Regions from separate parts of the Bradyrhizobium sp. CCBAU 11434 genome, predicted to be linked through region 3. Evidence: predicted binding sites of a transcription regulator. Region 3 holds the regulator's gene; each other region holds the start of a gene.
The links. Region 3 encodes LexA, which represses DNA repair genes until DNA is damaged. Its sites were predicted from a motif close to TGTTCNNNNTGTGTTCNG; they were not measured.
Positions count from the first base shown of each region.

Region 1: the regulator LexA is predicted to act here: its motif matches at 3,359-3,376, upstream of XI06_RS35935 (ribonuclease T2).
Region 2: the regulator LexA is predicted to act here: its motif matches at 2,803-2,820, upstream of uvrA (excinuclease ABC subunit UvrA).

Region 1 is NZ_LBJX01000101.1:256,490-262,950, forward strand. Features, by position in the region: gene XI06_RS35910 (response regulator transcription factor) at 1-299, shown strand, start outside; gene XI06_RS35915 (ATP-binding protein) at 318-1,703, shown strand; gene XI06_RS35920 (DUF3617 domain-containing protein) at 1,749-2,279, opposite strand; gene XI06_RS35925 (hypothetical protein) at 2,350-2,658, opposite strand; gene XI06_RS35930 (hypothetical protein) at 2,841-3,302, shown strand; gene XI06_RS35935 (ribonuclease T2) at 3,422-4,120, shown strand; gene XI06_RS35940 (23S rRNA (adenine(2030)-N(6))-methyltransferase RlmJ) at 4,280-5,140, shown strand; gene XI06_RS35945 (cold-shock protein) at 5,394-5,609, shown strand; gene XI06_RS35950 (outer membrane protein) at 5,697-6,320, opposite strand.
Region 2 is NZ_LBJX01000093.1:142,102-148,562, reverse strand. Features, by position in the region: gene XI06_RS24560 (single-stranded DNA-binding protein) at 40-537, opposite strand; gene XI06_RS24555 (outer membrane protein) at 960-1,724, shown strand; gene XI06_RS24550 (outer membrane protein) at 1,961-2,635, shown strand; gene uvrA (excinuclease ABC subunit UvrA) at 2,915-5,890, shown strand; gene XI06_RS24540 (DinB family protein) at 5,936-6,461, shown strand, end outside.
Region 3 is NZ_LBJX01000093.1:28,982-35,442, forward strand. Features, by position in the region: gene XI06_RS23975 (ComEC/Rec2 family competence protein) at 1-583, shown strand, start outside; gene XI06_RS23980 (hypothetical protein) at 594-1,028, opposite strand; gene XI06_RS23985 (hypothetical protein) at 1,220-1,426, opposite strand; gene lexA (transcriptional repressor LexA) at 1,585-2,286, opposite strand; gene XI06_RS23995 (molybdopterin molybdotransferase MoeA) at 2,463-3,674, opposite strand; gene XI06_RS24000 (hypothetical protein) at 3,853-4,068, opposite strand; gene XI06_RS24005 (HAD-IA family hydrolase) at 4,210-4,833, opposite strand; gene XI06_RS24010 (alpha-hydroxy acid oxidase) at 4,848-5,975, opposite strand; gene XI06_RS24015 (S41 family peptidase) at 6,284-6,461, shown strand, end outside.

The sequences.
Region 1 (6,461 bases), on a different contig from region 3:
CGGCGGTGGAGAAGATCGCGTTCGGCACGTACGTCTATCACCTGGATCGCGGCGAGTTGCGCCAGGGCGAGGAGGTCATCCATCTTACCGACCGCGAGCGCGAGATGCTGCGCATTCTCTCGGAGACGCCAGGCGAGACCGTGCCGCGCAGCGCGCTCACGGGCAATGGCAGCGTCAACGAGCGCGCCGTTGACGTGCAGATCAACCGCCTCAGGCGCAAGATCGAGACCGATCCCGCCAATCCACTGTTCCTGCAAGCGGTGCGCGGCATCGGCTACCGGCTGGTCGCCTCGCCATAGTCAAGTGAAGCGCGCGAGATGAGCACGATCGACACCGGCCTGACGCTACTCCGAAGCGCCGCCGGGCGCGTCTCTGCCGCCAATGGCTGGATGGGCAACGCGTTCAAGGGCTGGATGCCGACCGGCCTCTATGCGCGCGCATTGCTGATCATGATCGTACCGATGGTGATCCTGCAGACCGTGGTCGCCTTCGTGTTCATGGAGCGGCACTGGAACACGGTGACACGGCGGCTGTCGGCCGCAGTGGTGCAGGACATCGCCGCGCTGATCGACGTCTACAAGAGCTATCCGCAGGACAAGGACCGCGCGCAGCTCAAGAGCATCGGGCAGCGGTTGCAATTGGTGGTCGATTTCCTGCCCCCCGGCGACATGCCGCCACCGGGACCCAAGCCGTTCTTCTCGCTGCTCGACCAAACGTTGTCGGTGCAACTCGGCCAAAAGATCGGACGCTCGTTCTGGATCGACACGGTCGGCCGTTCCAACCTCGTCGAGATCCGCATCCAGCTCGACGATGCCGTGATGCGCGTGTTCGCACAGCGCAGCGCGGCCTATGCCTCGAACTCGGAGATCTTCCTGTTCTGGATGGTCGGCACGTCCTCGATCCTGCTGATCGTGTCAGTGCTGTTCCTGCGCAACCAGATCAAGCCGATCCTGCGGCTTGCGGACGCCGCGGAAAGTTTCGGCAAGGGCCGCGACGCGCCGAACTTCAGGCCGCGCGGTGCGCGCGAGGTGCGACGCGCGGCGGGCGCCTTCCTCGAGATGAAGTCGCGCATCGAACGCGCGATGGAGCAGCGCACAGCGATGCTCGCCGGCGTCAGCCACGATCTGCGCACGATCCTGACCCGCTTCAAGCTCGAACTGGAGCTGATCGGCGACAGTCCCGAACTCGAGGGCATGCGCAGGGACGTCGACGAGATGTCGATGATGCTGGAGGATTACCTCGCCTTTGCCCGCGGCGATTCCGGCGAGCAGTCGCAACCGACCGACATGGCGCAGGCGCTCGAGGAATTGCGCAGCGACGCCGAACGCCACGGTCACACTGCGACCGTGACATTCACTGGGCTGCCCGTGGTGACGGTGAAGCCGGCCTCGTTCAAGCGATGCCTCGCCAACCTCGTCACCAATGCCGCGCGCTACGGCAAGGCCATCGCCATTTCCGGCCAGCGCGATCATCGCTATCTGACCGTCACGGTCGACGACGACGGCCCCGGCATTCCCACCCATTTGCGCGAAGAAGTGTTCAAGCCATTCCTCCGCCTGGACAACGCCCGCAACCAGGACGAAGGCGGCACGGGCCTCGGGCTCGCGATCGCCCGCGACATTGCCCGCTCCCATGGTGGCGACATCACGCTGGGTGACAGTCCGATGGGTGGGTTACGCGCGAGCGTGAGAATACCGGTGTAGGAGGGTTCCTTTCCTTCCCCCCTTGTGGGAGAGGGTGAAGCGAACTCACTTCGGCAGCAGCGCCTTCAACTTGTCGACGTCGCGCACGTTCATCTTGAAGCCGCCGGGCATCACGATGTCGCCGGGCTTCTGGTCGGGCTTGCAGGCGCCGAGCCATTTCGCTTCCAGCGTCATGGTGGTGTCGCGCCCGGCAGTACCGGCGACGCCGCCCTGGGCATGCGACGAAGTCTTCACGGTGTAGGCCGAATTGAAATCCCCGGTGATCTCGGCATGCGAGGTCGTGGACATGCCGGCGACGCTGCATTCGGAATCGCTGACATAGCCGGTGGCCGTCTTCTTGATGTCCTGCTTGGAGCAGACCTGCTTGGCCATCGGCGAGACGTTGTTGTTCATCTCCTTGTCGACGGCCTCATCGGTGCAATGCTGCATGGTCATCTCCGGCATCGCAGAGCCTGATCTGACCATCTTCATTTCCCAGAGACCGGCCTTGCGCACCGGCAGATCGTCGGCAAAGGCACCACTCGCCGACACCGCGAGGCAAACGGCTGATCCGAGCAAAGCGAGCTTGCGCGTCATGCGAGAGACTCCCGGGCTGAAATGGCCTAGCTTTTTCTTTGGCGTGACCTTGTCGGCGTTCCGAAATGCCTCAATAGAGCGTGCGGATCGGCCGGTCGGCGGCGCCATAGGGCACCCAGCGGCAGGAGAACGAGATGTAGCCGCCCTCATAGGCCTGCACCGCGAGGAATTTCACCACCTTGCCGTAGCGCGCGCAGTGATCGACCGCGACCTGGCGCGCATCGACCTGCGTCGCCATCGAATAGGCGATGATGCCGCCGGTGTCGTTGCCCTTGAACGGCGGCACCGGCAGGAGGTCGGCGCGCGCCGACTGGCTCGCCATCATACCCGAGACAAAAACCAGGCTGGCAAGAAGGCCCGCGGCCGCAATGATTCGCATTCCCGTCACTCCGATTGGTTGGCACCAGTTTACGGTGCCCGCGCAGCGGTGAAAAGAACGGAAGGCCTGTCGGCAGCGACGTTGTGATCAACTCCTGGCCAAGTGTTGCCGCGCTGCACTTGACCTCCCCCGCCCTTCGCGGCACCGTCCGGTCCTCACAGATCATGCTGTCTGGATTGCCCATGCGCGCCCCCTCCCCGAAATCGCTCCGCTTTGCCGCCGTTCTCGGCCTCGTGTTCGGGGCGCTGTCGCTCGGTGAGGCCAAGGCGGCCAATCCGCTGGAGCTGAACTTCTGGCTGAGCGGGCCGCGTTACGACGGCAATGTCGCCGAATGCGACAAGGCACTGCCGACGATCTCGACCCAGTTCTGGGAGAAGGAAAGCTCGTTCTGGAATTCGCCGCTGCAGATCACGGGCTTCGCAAACGTTCACGAGACCGCCTTCCGCCCCTGGGCATCGGACAACATTCCGCGCCGCTACTGCACCGGCGAGGCCATGCTCACTGACGGCAAGATGCGCCGGGTGCACTTCTCGATCATCGAGGATGGCGGCTTTGCCGGCTACGGCCAGGGCGTCGAATGGTGTGTGGTCGGGCTCGACCGCAACTGGGCCTACAATCCGTCCTGCCGCGCCGCAAAGCCCTGAGTCGAAGCGCCTGATTCGGGCCGATCCAGCGACCTGCGCGTCGGTCGCTCGAAATTTGTTCTTGAAATGTTCTTGATGGCTGCTAGGCTGATTGCACAGTCTAGTTGAGAGGCGTCTCCATGTTTCATTTTAGATTGCAATCGATCTCCCGTCTCGTGATCTCGCTGACCTTTGCCGGGCTGATCTCGCTGGGCGGCGGCGCCAACGCGCAGGACAAGCGGCAGAACGCGCCCGGCGAATTCGACTTCTATGTGCTATCATTGTCGTGGTCGCCGTCGTTCTGCGAGGAAGCGGCCGAGCGCGGTCGCAGTGGCGGGCGTTCGAACATCCAGTGCGAGGGACGGCCCTATTCCTTTGTGGTGCACGGGCTGTGGCCGCAATATGAGAGCGGCTTTCCAGAATATTGCCAGCGGCCGTCACCGCGGCTGAACCGTAACATCGTCTCCTCGATGCTGGATTTGATGCCGGCGCCAGGCCTGATCTTCAACGAGTGGGACAAGCATGGCACCTGCTCCGGGCTCGACGGCCGCAACTATTTCGAGACGATCCGCAAAGCCCGCGCCGTGATCAAGATTCCGGTCGAATATCTTGACCTGTCGCAGGCCAAGACCGTCGCGCCTGGCGAGGTCGAAGAAGCCTTCATCAAGGCCAATCCGGGCCTGAGCAACGCAGCCGTCTCGGTCACCTGCAACCGGACGAGGCTCTCCGAGGTTCGCATCTGCCTCAGCAAGGACCTGCAATTCCGCGCCTGCGAGGAGCTCGAACGCCACAGCTGTCGCCGCGACCAGGTGACCATGCCGCCAATCAGGGGCGGTTAGTTCCGTCATCGCGAGCCACCGGGTCCGCGTGTAGCGCGGTCCGATGACAGGCTCCGCGAAGCAATCCAGACTGCCGCCGCGGTTGGATTCTGGATTGCTTCGCTGCGCTCGCAATGACAAGGGGTTAGGATCGCGCCAGAACAACGTAGTCCTAATCTCATGAACTACCGCCACGCCTTTCACGCCGGCAACTTCGCCGATGTCATCAAGCACATCGTGCTGGCGCGCATCCTCACTTATTTGCAGGACAAGCCGGCCGCCTTCCGGGTCATCGACACCCATGCGGGTGCTGGCCTCTATGATCTCGACAGCGACGAGGCGCGCCGCAGCGGCGAGTGGCTGACCGGGATCGCGCGACTGCTGCAGGCGCGCCTCTCAAACGAGACAGTGGCGCTGACCAAGCCCTATCTGGACATCGTGCGCGCCTTCAATCCGAAGGGCGAGCTCAAGGCTTATCCGGGCTCGCCCCTGATCGCCCGTGGCCTGATGCGGCCGCAGGACCGGCTCGTGGCCTGCGAGCTGGAGCCGAAGGCGCGCAAGGCGCTGATCGATGTGCTGCGGCGCGACGAACAGGCGCGCGTGGTCGATCTCGACGGCTGGATGGCGCTGCCGGCTTTCGTGCCGCCGAAGGAGCGGCGCGGACTCGTGCTGATCGACCCGCCCTTCGAGGCGAAAGACGAGTTCGAAAGTCTGGGCGAGGCCTTCTCCACCGCCTTCGCGAAATGGCCGACCGGTATCTATGTAATCTGGTACCCTGCCAAATCCAGGCGCGCCACCGACGCGCTGGCGCAGCTCGTGGCACGCACCGCAGCGGCAGCAAAGACTCCGGGAAAATGTCTTCGCCTCGAATTCAGCGTCGCGCCGCAGCTTGATGGTGCGGCCCTCACCTCGGCCGGACTTCTGATCGTCAATCCGCCCTACACGCTGCAAGGCGAGCTCAAGACGATCCTGCCCGAGCTGGAAATGCCGCTCGGCCAAGGTGGGGCTGCCAGATTCCGATTGGAGATACCGCGCCCGTAACACTCCGGCATTCTTGGGAAAAATATGCAGGAGCGGTAGTCAATCTGCAAAGAACCGTATTATGCTGTTTCCGTGACTGGCTTTACGTTCCGCTTCCGCGAATGGTTGCGGCGGAGTGAAGGCCTAAGAAAGATCCCGGTCGGACCGATGGGTCCGCCTAAGGATGGCCAGCTCTCCCGGGCTTCGTAACGCCCGGTCATGTCGCGGCGCGCGTCTGCGTTGCGACGGAGGAGCAATGAGGGGGAGTTTCCCGATGGCCAATACGGGAACGGTCAAGTTCTTCAACGGCGAGCGCGGCTATGGCTTCATCAAGCCGGACGATGGCGGTCGCGATGTCTTCGTTCACATCACAGCAGTGGAGCGGGCGGGACTGAAGGACCTTGCCGAAGGACAGCGTATCACGTTCGAAGTCGAACCGGACAAGAAGGGGAAGGGGCCGAAGGCGGTCAATCTCGTGATCCTATCGTAGCGGACCTGCCCCAAAAAAACTGACGCAAAAAAAGTCCCGGCCGCGAGCGGCCGGGAGGCTTCAGTCCGGTATTTTCTTATTTCGCTATCAGAAGTGATAATTCACGCCTGCGCGCACAACGCTGGCGCTATAGCCATTTGAGACGCCTGTAATCGCGAACTGACTCGACGATAGGTCGATGTAGAGATATTCGAGCTTCGCGCTCCAGTTCGGCGCAAGGCCGACTTCCGCGCCGACGCCGGCGGTCCAGCCCGCCGTCGTGTGCGACTCCGTCCAGCCGAAAGTCTGCGCGCGCAGCTCACCGAAGGAGAGGCCGGCGGTGCCGTAGACCAGAACGTTGCTGAAGGCATAGCCGGCGCGGCCGCGCAGCGTGCCGAACCAGGGATTGGAAAACTTCCACGGCGCAAAGGTGTCATCGGCACCCGCGGCCTGGATGTCGCCCTCGACGCCGAACACCCACGGGCCGTTCTGGAAATTGTAGCCCGCCTGCGCGCCGCCGACGAAGCCGGAGGGCTTTGCGGGATTGTTGCTCACCGAGCCCCATTCGTAGCCGAGATTGGCGCCGATATACGGGCCGGCCCAGCTATAGGCATTGAGCGGCTGATTGACCGTATAGGGCGCACGCTGCCCGTAATTGAGATCGGCGGCCCCTGCCGAAGCCGTCCAGGCGGCTGCAACCAACGCGGCTGCGCCTACAACGAGCCTCTTCATTCCACACTCCAACGCAACTGCCGTAACCGGTGCGATGCCCGCACCGCCGCGCCAGGCCAAACCGCTTGGTTACGGAACCACCACTTTTTCGCGTAAGATTTATCGAGAGTTTTAAGTTAAAGGGCTGTTAAGACCCGTTAC
Region 2 (6,461 bases), 110 kb from region 3:
CTGTCGCTTTACGCGAGCCGAGCCGAAGCCCGCTTGGCCTTAGAACGGGATATCGTCGTCCATGTCGTTGTTGCGGCCACCGCCGCCAGCAGCCACGGGGCGGCGCGGTGCGCTGCTGACCGGACCGGACGAGCCGAAATCGCCGCCCGGCTCATCACCGAAGCTGCCGCCTCCTCCGCCACCGCCGCGGCCGTCGAGCATGGTCAGGGTCGAATTGAAGCCTTGGAGCACGACCTCGGTCGAGTACTTCTCGACGCCACTCTGGTCGGTCCATTTGCGGGTCTGGAGCGCGCCCTCGATGTAAACCTTGGCGCCCTTCTTCAGATACTGCTCGGCGACCTTGCAGAGCCCTTCATTGAAGATCACGACGCGGTGCCACTCGGTCTTTTCCTTGCGCTCGCCGCTGTTCTTGTCGCGCCAGGTCTCGGAGGTCGCGATGCTCAGATTCGCGATCGGCCGCCCGTCCTGGGTGCGGCGGATTTCCGGATCCTTGCCGAGATTCCCGACCAAAATGACCTTGTTGACGCTTCCCGCCATCGCCGCTCTCCACTCCAAATGCCACTGAATTTCGAAAAGGCGCGCCCGCGCTGCCGCCTGTTGGGTCGACCCTATACGCTTACAGGGGCCGATCGGCCCGGCACGCCCTCGGTTATCCCCACATATAGCACCGATCGAACATGTGTTCCAGATTTGTTCCCGGTGAAATTGGCGCGACCCAAGCGTGCAAACGATATCAAATGCCGCTATGCACGGCGCCATGAATTGGAACCGGAAAGGCAAGAAAGCGCTTAACATTCATTAGGTTAGGCCAGATCAATTGCCTGACGACTGTTGCATTCCAGAGACGGACTCTGCCGCCCGATTGGACTACCGTTGAGTCGGAATTGGTTCGAATGGGCGTCGCGCCTGATTGACCGCTTCAGGGGACAACTGGAGCGGACGACACTGGGGAGACCGCAATGAAGAAAATTCTGTTCAGTACAATCGGTATTGTTGCTTTGGGCCTGTCTGCACCGGCGAGTGCAGCCGATCTTGCGGCGCGTCCCTACACCAAGGCGCCGGCGCCAATGATCGCCACCATCTATGACTGGAGCGGCTTCTACATCGGCATCAACGGCGGTGGCGGATCGAGCCACAAGTGCTGGGACTTCGTCGCGCCGACCACCGGCGCGCTGCTTGGCGAGGGTTGCCACAATGCGACCGGCGGCACGGTCGGTGGCCAGGTCGGCTACCGCTGGCAGTCCGCCAACTGGGTGTTCGGCCTCGAAGGTCAGGGCAACTGGGCCGACTTCGCCGGTGACAATGTCAGCACGCTCATCCTGACCCAGCGCAACCGCTCGAAGATCGACGCCTTTGGCTTGATCACGGGCCAAGTCGGCTACGCCTGGAACAACGTGCTGTTTTACGTGAAGGGCGGCGGTGCCGTGATCGCCGACAAGTTCAATATCTACACCGCGCCCGGACTCGCCGGAGCCGGCACCCTGCTCGCCTCGACCAGCGACAACCGCTGGGGCGGCACGGTCGGCGCCGGCGTCGAGTTCGGCTTTGCGCCGAACTGGTCGGTGGGCTTCGAGTACGACCACATCTTCCTGGGGAGCAGAACTCTGACGCTCAATGCGCCCGGTGGCACTGCATTCCAGACCGACCGAATCGGCCAGAATGTCGACATGGGTCTCGTCCGGGTCAATTATCGTTGGGGCGGCCCTGTCATCGCGAAGTACTGATCCACCTGGAATCGTTCGAGAATAAAAGGCCGGCCTCGCGCCGGCCTTTTGTTTTTCTGTTCCCGAGCGGGAACCATAGGTCAGCGATCGTTACATTTTGTATTTGTTGTGGCTTTTGAGAGACACAACTTGCAGCTTTGGTGGTGTAAGCACGTCATCAGTTGGACCGGAACGTCCGATGCCCTTCCGATCTTGCGGAAGGCAACAACAGAAACTGGGACTGGGATAAGTTGAAAATGAAGAAGGTTTTGTTGGCTTCGGCCGCTCTGATCGCCCTCACTGGCGCCGCTTCGGCTGCCGACCTGGCGGCGCGCCCCTACACCAAGGCTCCCGTGGCGATGGCCTCGGTCTACAACTGGACCGGCTTCTACCTCGGTCTCGTCGGCGGCGGCGCCTGGGAAGATGCGAACAGCCCGCGGATGCAGGGCGGCTTCGTCGGCGGCACCGCCGGCTACAACTGGCAGACCGGTAACGTCGTGTTCGGTATCGAGGCCGATGGCTCCTGGGCTGACGTCAGCGCCTCCGCTGCGGCCACCGTTCCCGGTTTCGGTGTCGTGACCGCGAACTCGAAGACCGACGCGCTCGGCACCGTGCGCGGCCGCATCGGCTACGCCGTCAACAACGTGCTGTTCTACGGCACCGGTGGTTACGCCTGGATCGACAACAAGATCACCCTCTCCGCGCTCGGTGTGAGCATCTCCGACAGCCAGTTCCACTCGGGCTGGACCGTCGGCGCCGGCGTCGAGGCCTTCATCGCTCCGCAGTGGTCGGTCAAGGGTGAGTACCTGTATCGCAGCCTCGGCGGCGAGACCTATTTCTCGGGCGCCCTGCCGACCGGCACGCTCAACCTGCACACCGTGCAGCTCGGCGTGAACTACCACTTCAATGGCCCGGTCGTTGCCAAGTACTGAGTTCAGTACTGATCTTCGCGACCGACGTCAGATCGTCACGAAAGGCCGGCCTCGCGCCGGCCTTTTTGTTTGTCCCGTCGGCCTCGATTGCCCGGCGCTGCTGCCAAGTCCCGCCAGCGACCCAACAATCCGTTGACGATTCGCAAGTCCCACTGGAAATCCGCCTTCGTTCTTCCTACGTTCGCTCACAACCCCATTGGCGCCGATCCCGGTTCCGGGCGAAGCGCGCCTGCACGTTGGCGCGATCGCGCGCTTTTGGATTCCTTGAGGGCAAATCGGATGGATGAAGTGATCAAGGCGAAGCGCCAACAGCAGAACGCGGGCTCCAGCCTGCGCGCAATTACGATCCGCGGCGCGCGCGAGCACAACCTCAAGAACATCGACGTCGAGATTCCCCGCGACAAGCTCGTGGTGTTCACCGGGCTATCAGGCTCCGGCAAATCCTCGCTCGCCTTCGACACCATCTACGCCGAGGGCCAGCGCCGCTACGTCGAATCGCTGTCGGCCTATGCGCGCCAGTTCCTGGAGATGATGCAGAAGCCTGACGTCGACCAGATCGACGGCCTGTCGCCGGCGATCTCGATCGAGCAGAAGACGACCTCGAAGAATCCTCGCTCGACCGTCGGCACGGTCACCGAGATCTACGACTACATGCGCCTGCTCTGGGCGCGCGTCGGCGTGCCCTATTCGCCGGCCACGGGCCTGCCGATCGAGAGCCAGACCGTCTCGCAGATGGTCGACCGCGTGCTGGCGCTGCCCGAGGGCACCCGCCTCTATCTGCTCGCGCCCGTCGTGCGCGGGCGCAAGGGCGAGTATCGGAAAGAGCTCGCCGAATGGCTCAAGAAGGGCTTCCAGCGCGTCAAGATCGACGGCACGTTCTACGAGCTCGCGGAAGCGCCGACGCTGGACAAGAAATTCCCGCACGACATCGACGTCGTCGTCGACCGCATCGTGGTGCGTGCCGATATCGGCCAGCGCCTCGCCGAAAGCTTTGAGACCGCGCTGAAGCTCGCCGAGGGCCTCGCTGTCGTCGAGTTCGCCGACAGCCCGGCGGCGGCGCCGGTCGAAGAGAAAAAGAAGACCGCAAAGATCCACGACAAGAGCGGACCCGAGCGCATCCTGTTCTCGGAAAAATTCGCCTGCCCCGTCTCCGGCTTCACCATCCCCGAGATCGAGCCGCGTCTATTTTCGTTCAACAACCCCTATGGCGCGTGCCCGGCCTGCGGCGGCCTCGGCGTCGAGCAGCATGTCGACGAGGACCTCGTCATCCCCGACAAGGAGCTCGCGATCGGCAAGGGCGCGATCGCTCCCTGGGCCAAATCATCGTCGCCCTATTACGTGCAGACGCTGACCGCGCTCGGCAAGCACTACAAGTTCACGCTGACCACCAAGTGGAAGGATCTGCCGAAGAAGACCCAGAACGCGATCCTGCATGGCTCCGGCGAGGACGAGATCAAGTTCTCCTATGAGGACGGCGTCCGCTCCTACGACACCAAGAAGCCGTTCGAAGGCGTCATCACCAACATCAACCGCCGCTACCGCGAGACCGAAAGCGAGTGGGCGCGCGAAGAGCTGGCAAAGTATTTCCATGACGTACCCTGCGGCGCCTGCAACGGTTTCCGGCTCAAGCCCGAAGCGCTCTGCGTCAAGGTCGGCGGCAAGCATATCGGCGAGATCTCCGAGCTGTCCGTGAAAGGCGCCGGTGCCTGGTTCGAGACCGTGCCTAAGACGCTGAACGCGCAGCAGAACGAGATCGCCGGCCGAATCTTGAAGGAAATCCGTGAGCGCCTGACCTTCCTGCTCGACGTCGGCCTCAACTATCTCACCCTCTCCCGCTCCTCCGGCACGCTATCCGGCGGCGAGAGCCAGCGCATCCGCCTGGCCTCGCAGATCGGCTCGGGCCTGACGGGCGTGCTCTACGTGCTGGACGAGCCCTCGATCGGCCTGCACCAGCGCGACAACGCGCGGCTGCTCGATACGCTCAAGCGGCTGCGCGACCTCGGCAACACCGTGGTCGTGGTCGAGCATGACGAGGACGCCATCCGCCTCGCCGACTACGTGCTCGACATCGGTCCCGGCGCCGGCATGCATGGCGGCAACATCGTTGCCGAAGGCACGCCCGACGAGATCATGCGCAATCCGAAATCGCTCACCGGAAAATATCTGACCGGCGAGCTCGAGGTCGAGGTGCCGGAGCGGCGCCCGCCGAACCATCGCCGCACCATCAAGGTGGTGAACGCGCGCGGCAATAACCTCAAGAACGTCACCGCCGAAATTCCGCTCGGCCTGTTCACCGCCGTGACAGGCGTGTCCGGCGGCGGCAAGTCGACGCTGCTGATCGATACGCTCTACAAGGCGATCGCGCGCAAGCTCAACGGCGCCAGCGAAGGCGCAGCGCCTCACGATCGCATCGAGGGCCTCGAGCATATCGACAAGATCATCGACATCGACCAGTCGCCGATCGGGCGCACCCCGCGCTCGAACCCCGCGACCTACACCGGCGCCTTCACGCCGATCCGCGAATGGTTTGCTGGGCTCCCCGAAGCCAAGGCGCGTGGCTACGAGCCTGGCCGCTTCTCCTTCAACGTCAAGGGCGGCCGCTGCGAGGCCTGCCAGGGCGACGGCGTCATCAAGATCGAGATGCACTTCCTGCCCGACGTCTACGTCACCTGCGACGTCTGCAAGGGCAAGCGCTACAACCGCGAGACGCTCGAGGTCCTGTTCAAGGGCAAGTCCATCGCCGACGTGCTCGACATGACCGTCGAGGAAGCCGCCGAGTTCTTCAAGGCGGTCCCGCGCGTGCGCGAAACGTTCCAGACCCTGCACCGCGTCGGTCTCGACTACATCCATGTCGGCCAGCAAGCGACGACGCTGTCAGGCGGCGAGGCCCAACGCGTCAAGCTGGCGAAGGAGCTGTCCAAGCGCGCCACCGGCCGCACGCTCTACATCCTGGACGAGCCGACCACCGGCCTGCACTTCCACGACGTCAAGAAACTGCTGGAAGTGCTGCACGAGCTGGTCGCTCAGGGCAACACAGTTGTCGTCATCGAGCACAATCTCGAAGTCATCAAGACCGCAGACTGGGTCATCGACCTTGGCCCCGAAGGCGGCGACGGCGGCGGCGAGATCGTCGCCTGGGGCCCGCCCGAGGATATCGTCAAGGCGCAGCGGAGCTACACGGGCAAGTTTTTGGAGCCGGTGCTGAAGAAGGCGCGGAAACCGAAGCGGCGGAGCACGAGCGAGGCGGCGGAGTAGATTGCGGCCGTAGTCCGCCGACAGATCGGTCCACGGAGAATAGTTGTGTCCTCAGGACTCGTGCAGACCTATCGGTCGTTCGCCTACAACAATGCGTGGGCGAACCATCGCCTGCTCACCGCCTGCGCCCGCCTCAGCCAGGCCGAGTTTGAAGCCGCGCGGGCCGGCTTCTTCCCGAGCATCCAACGCACGCTGAACCACATCTACGTCATCGACCTCTTCTACATCGATGCGCTCGAAGGTGGTTGGCTCGGGCCGCGCGCCTGGGCGAACGAGGTGCCGTACCCCTCGCTTGCCGCGCTGAAGTCGGCCCAGGCTGCCATGGACAAGCGCCTGCTTGCCATCTGCGATGCGCTGACATCAGAGCTTCTGGCCGGCCTTGTCCGGATCAACCGCGACACGCACGTCCAGACCGAGCGCCGCGACCGGCTGCTGATGCATCTGTTCCAGCATCAGATCCATCACCGCGGGCAGGCCCATGCCATGCTGTCCGAAACCTCAGTCGCGCCGCCTCAGCTCGATGAGTTCTTTGCCGAGGGAGAAGCTCCGCTTCGGGCCGCCGAGTTTGCCG
Region 3 (6,461 bases):
AGCATTCGTGCTGGTGGCGGCGACCATCTGGGGTCTTTCCATCAGGCAACCCGACATTCTCATCGCCGGTGACGGTCAGAACGTCGCGGTGCGAGGCAGGGACGGGCAGCTGCATCTGATCAGGACGAAGAAGGACAATTTCCTGCTGAAGGAGTGGCTCGCGGCTGACGCTGATCCGCGCGATGCGGCGAGTGGCTCGCTCGGTGACGGCGTGTCGTGTGACGACGCCGGCTGCGTGACGCCGCTTGCTGACGGCCGCATGATCGCCCTGGCGCTGCGCATCGACGCGCTGGCCGATGATTGCAGCCGCGCGGCACTGGTGGTGACCGCAAGGCCCGCGCCGCCGGATTGTACCGCGATGGTGGTCGACCGGCCGCGTCTGGTGAGCCAGGGTGCGCTGGCGCTGACACCCCGCGGCGACGGTTTTGCGATTCAGTCGGTGAGGGCGAGGGGCGCAAACCGCCCCTGGTCGCCGGCGGCGGCCGGCGATGGCGATTTCGAACTGACCCTCGTGCCGCGGTCGGCAGCTCCGCGCTTCAAGGACGCAACACCGTCGGAGGCCGACCTTCAGGCCGAGGATTAGAACCGATGGTTCAACCGATCGGCAGGCGCGGAGGCGTCGGACTGATATCGGAAATCACTTGCGGCTTATGCTCGCGCTCACCGAACGGCTGGGTCACCGGCAGCTGCAGCACGGTTGCGCGCTGGCCTTCGACGAGTTGGGTCACCAGCACATATTTGCCATCGGGAAATTCGATCGCGTCGTGATGACGATCGGGAATGTGCGGATCGACCTTGCCGAACTTGCCGACGCGCGAATTGATGGTGCGCGTCCAGATCCACCTGTTGTCGTAACGGACGTTGTCGGCGAAGGCGAGCTCCGTTCCCGGCAGCAGGCAGACCGCGACCGACATGTCGGCTTCGGAGGCGAAGCCGCGCGTCGAGGTGCCGCGGAAGGTTGTCGTGACAATCGTCTCGCCGACTTCTGCGGGACGCGTCGCGACGGCATGCAGGCTATAGTCACACATCGGGTGCTCCTCATCAGCGATAGAGCACCGCGCCTCTTCTGAGGCGCAGGCCTCTATCAGAGTGGAAGCTTGCAATCATATGCGATGTTGGGGGCAAATCTGCGGCTCAGATCCGCGGCTTGCAATCACAATATCTTTCCCGCGCCGATGAGGAACAAAGCCTGCTCCTGTGCATTCGGGAGACTTCGCTCTCAGCGTCCTGATGGTGCCGACCAGCCCGAATACGGCCAGGCCGACTGCGCCTGCTGCTTGACGGCGTTGCGGGCATTGCGGAATTGCTCACTCGTCGTGGCCTGTGGCGCCTTGCGAACGCGATGCTGCGGCTGCGCAGCGATGGCCTGCGACCCTGATGCCGCGATCAGCGCCATCGCGACGGTGCTCAGAATGATTTTGCGCATGGCGGTCTCCTCGGTCTTCGTTGTGGCGTGCCGGGGATGTAGCGCCGAAGAGGGGGCCGGATAATCTGTGCAGAACCTGAAGGACTATCCAGCCGGAGCGGACAATCGTCCGCTCCAATCTTAAGGGCGTGCTCGCCAGGTGCGAGCGCGGGACGAGTTCAGTATTTCCGGTACAGCCCGATCAGCTTGCCCTGGATCTTGACCCGGTTGGGCGGCAGGATCCGGACCTCGTAAGCGGCGTTTGCCGGCTCGAGCGCGATTGAAGCGCCACGGCGGCGGAAGCGCTTGAGCGTCGCTTCCTCGTCGTCGATCAGGGCCACCACGATATCGCCGGTGTCGCAGCTCTCGTTGCGCTGGATCAGCGCCATGTCGCCATCGAGAATGCCGGCGTCGACCATGGAATCACCGCGCACTTCGAGCGCGTAGTGCTCGCCCGCGCCGAGCATGTCGGGCGGGACACTGATGGTGTGGCTGCGCGTCTGCAAGGCCTCTATCGGCGTACCGGCCGCGATCCGGCCCATTACAGGAACCGCGACAGGACGCTCGCCCTCGTCGGCGGGCGGGCTCGAGGTCGTGCGCACCTTGCCGAGATTGCCCTCGATGACGCTCGGCGTGAAGCCGCGGCGGCTTCCGGCGGCCGCCTGGAGCTCAGGCAGCTTGATCACCTCGATTGCGCGGGCGCGGTTGGGCAGGCGGCGGATGAAGCCGCGCTCCTCGAGCGCGGTGATCAGGCGATGGATGCCCGACTTCGAGCGCAGATCGAGCGCATCCTTCATCTCGTCGAAGGAGGGCGGCACGCCGCTCTCCTTCAATCGCTCGCTGATGAACCGCAGGAGCTCGTATTGTTTGCGCGTTAACATCTCGACCAAAATCCCCCTGACGATGTCGTTCGATTCCGAGACGCTGAATTCAGCAATAAGCCGCCACACGCTCGAAACAAATCATGAACGGACACTATATGTTCGATACATGTTCCGCAACTGCTTAATTTACCGTGAACGCGGCAAAGCTCGCGGAACGGTTGCGAACGACGCGCTCACGCGGGCAGTCGCAACACCTCGCAAGGCGTGCCGGCTTCGGCCTTCGGCGCGAACGGGGCGCGCACGAGAAGTGCCTGTGCCGCAGCGAGATTCGCAAGCAGTGAGGAATCCTGGTGATTGACGGGAAGAGCGACGAGCGTGCCGTCATCCCGCGTCTCCAGACGCGCACGCAAATAATCCTCGCGCTGGTCATTGGCGCTGACGTCGCGGCCGAGCACGGCGCGTTCGCGGCGATGATGAATCACTGAACGGCCCGACATCGCGCGAATCAGCGGCACCAGGAACAGGAAGCCGCAGACATAGGATGACACGGGATTGCCGGGCAGGCCGATCACGCGCATCGGCCCGAGCTGCCCGTTCATCATCGGCTTGCCCGGCCGCATCGCGATCTTCCAGAACGCCATCGAGATACCTTCGTTCGTCAGCGCCTGCTGCACCAGATCGTGGTCGCCGACAGACGCTCCGCCGGTCGTGATCAGGATGTCGGCACCGGATTCGCGCGCGCGGCGGATGCCCGATGTGGTGGCGGCAAGCGTGTCGGCGGCAACGCCGAGATCGATGGTGTCGGCCCCCTCGCTGCGGGCGAGGGCGTGCAGGGCGTAGCCGTTGGAATAGACGATCTGGCCGTGGCCGGGCGTCGAGCCCGGCATCACCAGCTCGTCGCCGGTCGCGAGAATCGCGACCTTCGGACGGCGGCGGACGGCAAGCTGCGGGTGGTTCATGCCGGCGGCGAGCGCAAGGTCGCGCTCGGTCAGGCGCGTACCCTTGTGCAGGAGCACCTCACCCTCGCGGAAGTCGATCCCGGCGGGGCGGATGTGCCGCCCGGTGACGGCGGCTTCCTTGATCGTGATGCGCTTGCCGTCCGCGATGGTGTCCTCCTGGATCACGACCGCATCCGCGCCGGCGGGAACGACGCCGCCGGTGAAGATCCGTACGGCATCGCCAGCGCCGACTGTTCCAGCAAACGGGCGGCCGGCTGCGACCTCGCCGATGACCGTGAGCTGTGCATCAACCTTCGCCGCATCGGCCGCGCGGACGGCATAGCCATCCATCGCCGACATGGCCTCGGGCGGCTGCGTCCGCCGCGCGGCAACGTCGCGCGCGAGCACGCGATGGAACGCCTGATCCAGTGCGATCATTTCCTCTGCCAAAGGCTCTGCACCGGCGAGCACGGCGGCAAGCGCATCGGAAACCGGCATCAGGGCCACGGCGTACTCCCGCAACAAGATCGAAGGACTCGGTCGGCGAGGTTTTAGCCGAGCGGAGAGGCCGAGGCAAAAGGGGGTATATTGCCGCGAAGCTTACGCTTCGGGCCGGGCTGGTGTCCGCGACGTGATCCGGAAGGCGCGGCAGACCGACACGAGGACAGGCAGCCTGCGCGCAGCGTTACGACCGCGTAATGGGATTTGCCCTTGCCGCGTTTCCGTCTTCAGCGACGTCGGGAGCCTTGGGGCCTTGATCCTTGTCGGGCATAGGATCGGCTTGGGCCTTCAAGTCGGCCGCCTTGCTCATCAGCTTGGCGGAAAGCTCGGAATCCGAGGTAGTCTTGGCGAATTTGACCAGCAGGGAGGCCTGCTTGGTGAGGTAGGTTTTGCCCAACACGATGATATTTCCGTCCGTAGAATTCCCAACGGACTCATGAGTCCGGAAGCGGGCATTCGTTCCCGGAACTCTGTACAAAATTGCACAAAGGGCTTTGGTTCCTCGCTTCCGGTCGAAATTGTTCCGGAATTTGCCGCCGGATCAGATCCCCAGCGCCTTCAGCGCAAGGCCGACGTCGTGGGGTGAGGTCACATGGACCGCGGTCAGGCCGCGGGCGCGCGCGCCTTCGATGTTCTCGGCAAGGTCATCGAAGAACACGATCCGGCTGGCCGGCACGCCCATCGCGGCGACGACATGGTCGAACGCTTCCGCATCCGGTTTGCGCAGGCCGATGCTGGACGAAAGGTACAGCTCGCGGAAATGGCGGAGCACGTCGGCATATTCCTTCGAGAAATAGTCCACGTGTGGCCGGTTGGTGTTGGAGAAGGCGTAGACCGGCATCTGCTTTGCCGCGCGCGGGAGCAGGTCCGCGATACCGGGCATCTCGCCGGCGAAAATCGCGTTCCACCCCTCGAGGAACTGGGCATCCGAAATGGAGATTCCGAGCGATGAGCGCAGCGAGGCGAAATAGTCCTCGTCGCTGATCCTGCCGACCTCGTGCAGGCGGTAGGCCTCGTCGCGCACATAGCGCCCGACGATGGCTTCGGGCTTGCAGCCGGCATGTCCCGCCCAGCAGGCGATCGCCTTGGAGAAATCGATGTCGAGCACGACGCGCCCGAGATCGAACAGAAGCGCATCCGCGCTGCCGGGACAGAGCGAGGTCATTGCAGCCTTTCGGGTCAGTATCGATAGGGTTCGTGGTCGAACAGCGGGAACGCGCTGAACACGCTCGGCGCGTTGGTTGCGGTGGCCGGGTGCAGGCAGGATTTGTTGACCTCGGCGAAGGAGGTGGCACCTAACAGACCGAGGCAGCGCAGCACCTCGTCCTCCAGCAGTTCCAGCATCCGCGTCACGCCGGCCTCGCCGGCTGCCGCCAGCGCCCAGCATTGCAGCCGGCCGATGCCGACGAGGTCGGCGCCCGCCGCGATCGCCTTGACGATATCGGTGCCGCGGCAAAAGCCGCCATCGACCATGATCTTGGCGCGGCCCTTCACGGCGTCGACGATCTCCGGCAGCACATGCATGGCACCGCGGCCGTGATCAAGCTGGCGGCCGCCATGGTTGGAGACATAGATCCACTCGACGCCGTGATCGACCGCGATCTGCGCGTCCTCGGCAGTTGCGATGCCCTTGATGATCAGCGGGATCTTGAACTTGTCCTTGATCATCTTCACGGTCCGCCACTCCAGACCCTTCTGGTAATCGCCGCCGGTGGCCCGCAGGCGGCTCTCGCGAACGTAGCGTTTGGCGATGTCGCGCTCACGACGGCTGTAATGGGCGGTGTCGACGGTCAGGCAGAAAGCGGCATAATTGGCTTTTTGCGCACGGCTGACGATTTCGGCGACGAATGCGTCATCGCCACGGACGTAGAGCTGGAACATGCGCAGCGCATCGGGCGCGGCTTCGGCAGTCTTTTCCAGGCCGGGCTCGGAGACGGAGCTGAGCATGTGCGATGCGCCAAAAGTACCGGCGGCGCGCGCGACGCTGGCTGCGCCAAAGGGATCGAAGATCTCCAGCGCGCCGACCGGGGCGAGCACGACAGGCAGCCGCATCTTGCGGCCGAACTGCTCGACCGAGCCGCTGACCTGGCGGACGTCGCGCAGCACACGCGGGCGGAACGCGATCTCGTCGAGCGCCATGCGGTTGCGGCGCATCGTGGTCTCGGTCTCGGCGGCGCCGACGATGTAGTCCCAGGCGTTCTGGTTGAGGTTGGAACGCGCCTTCCGGATGAATTCGTGCAGGTTCTGGAACGGCTCGTCGCTGGCGCCGAGTTCGACGTTCCGTTCCGGCCGGAGTGCTTCGTTCATTGTTATCCTCCCGAGAATTTGAAGCCTTATTCAATCGCCTATCCCGTCCGGCTCTCCAAAACCATCCTAAAATCGCATAGCTGCGAGGCGCCGTCCGGCCGACTGATTCCCGCCGGGAGCGGGGGCGGTCTTGCCAACGTTGCCAAATGTTTAGGTTCAGGCGAAGGGATTTTTGCCGCGTACCCGCCGGCGTGGCAGGCCGGCCTTGAAGAAACCAGAATGATATTGTGAGAACCGGGCTGGATCGCCACTTGCATGGCGGCTGCCAAGCCTCAAAAGAACCGCTAAGCGAAAAGGCCACCCATTCCATGCGGAAAACCCTGCTCTTCCCACTGGGCGCGCTCACCGGAGCATGCCTGACCCTCCTCGTATCAGGTCCGCAGGGCGGACTATGGGCGGCACGGGCGGCGGCAGGCGCGGATGGTGCGTACTCCCAGCTCAATCTGTTCGGGGAAGTTTTCGAGCGGGTGAAGGCGAGCTATGTCG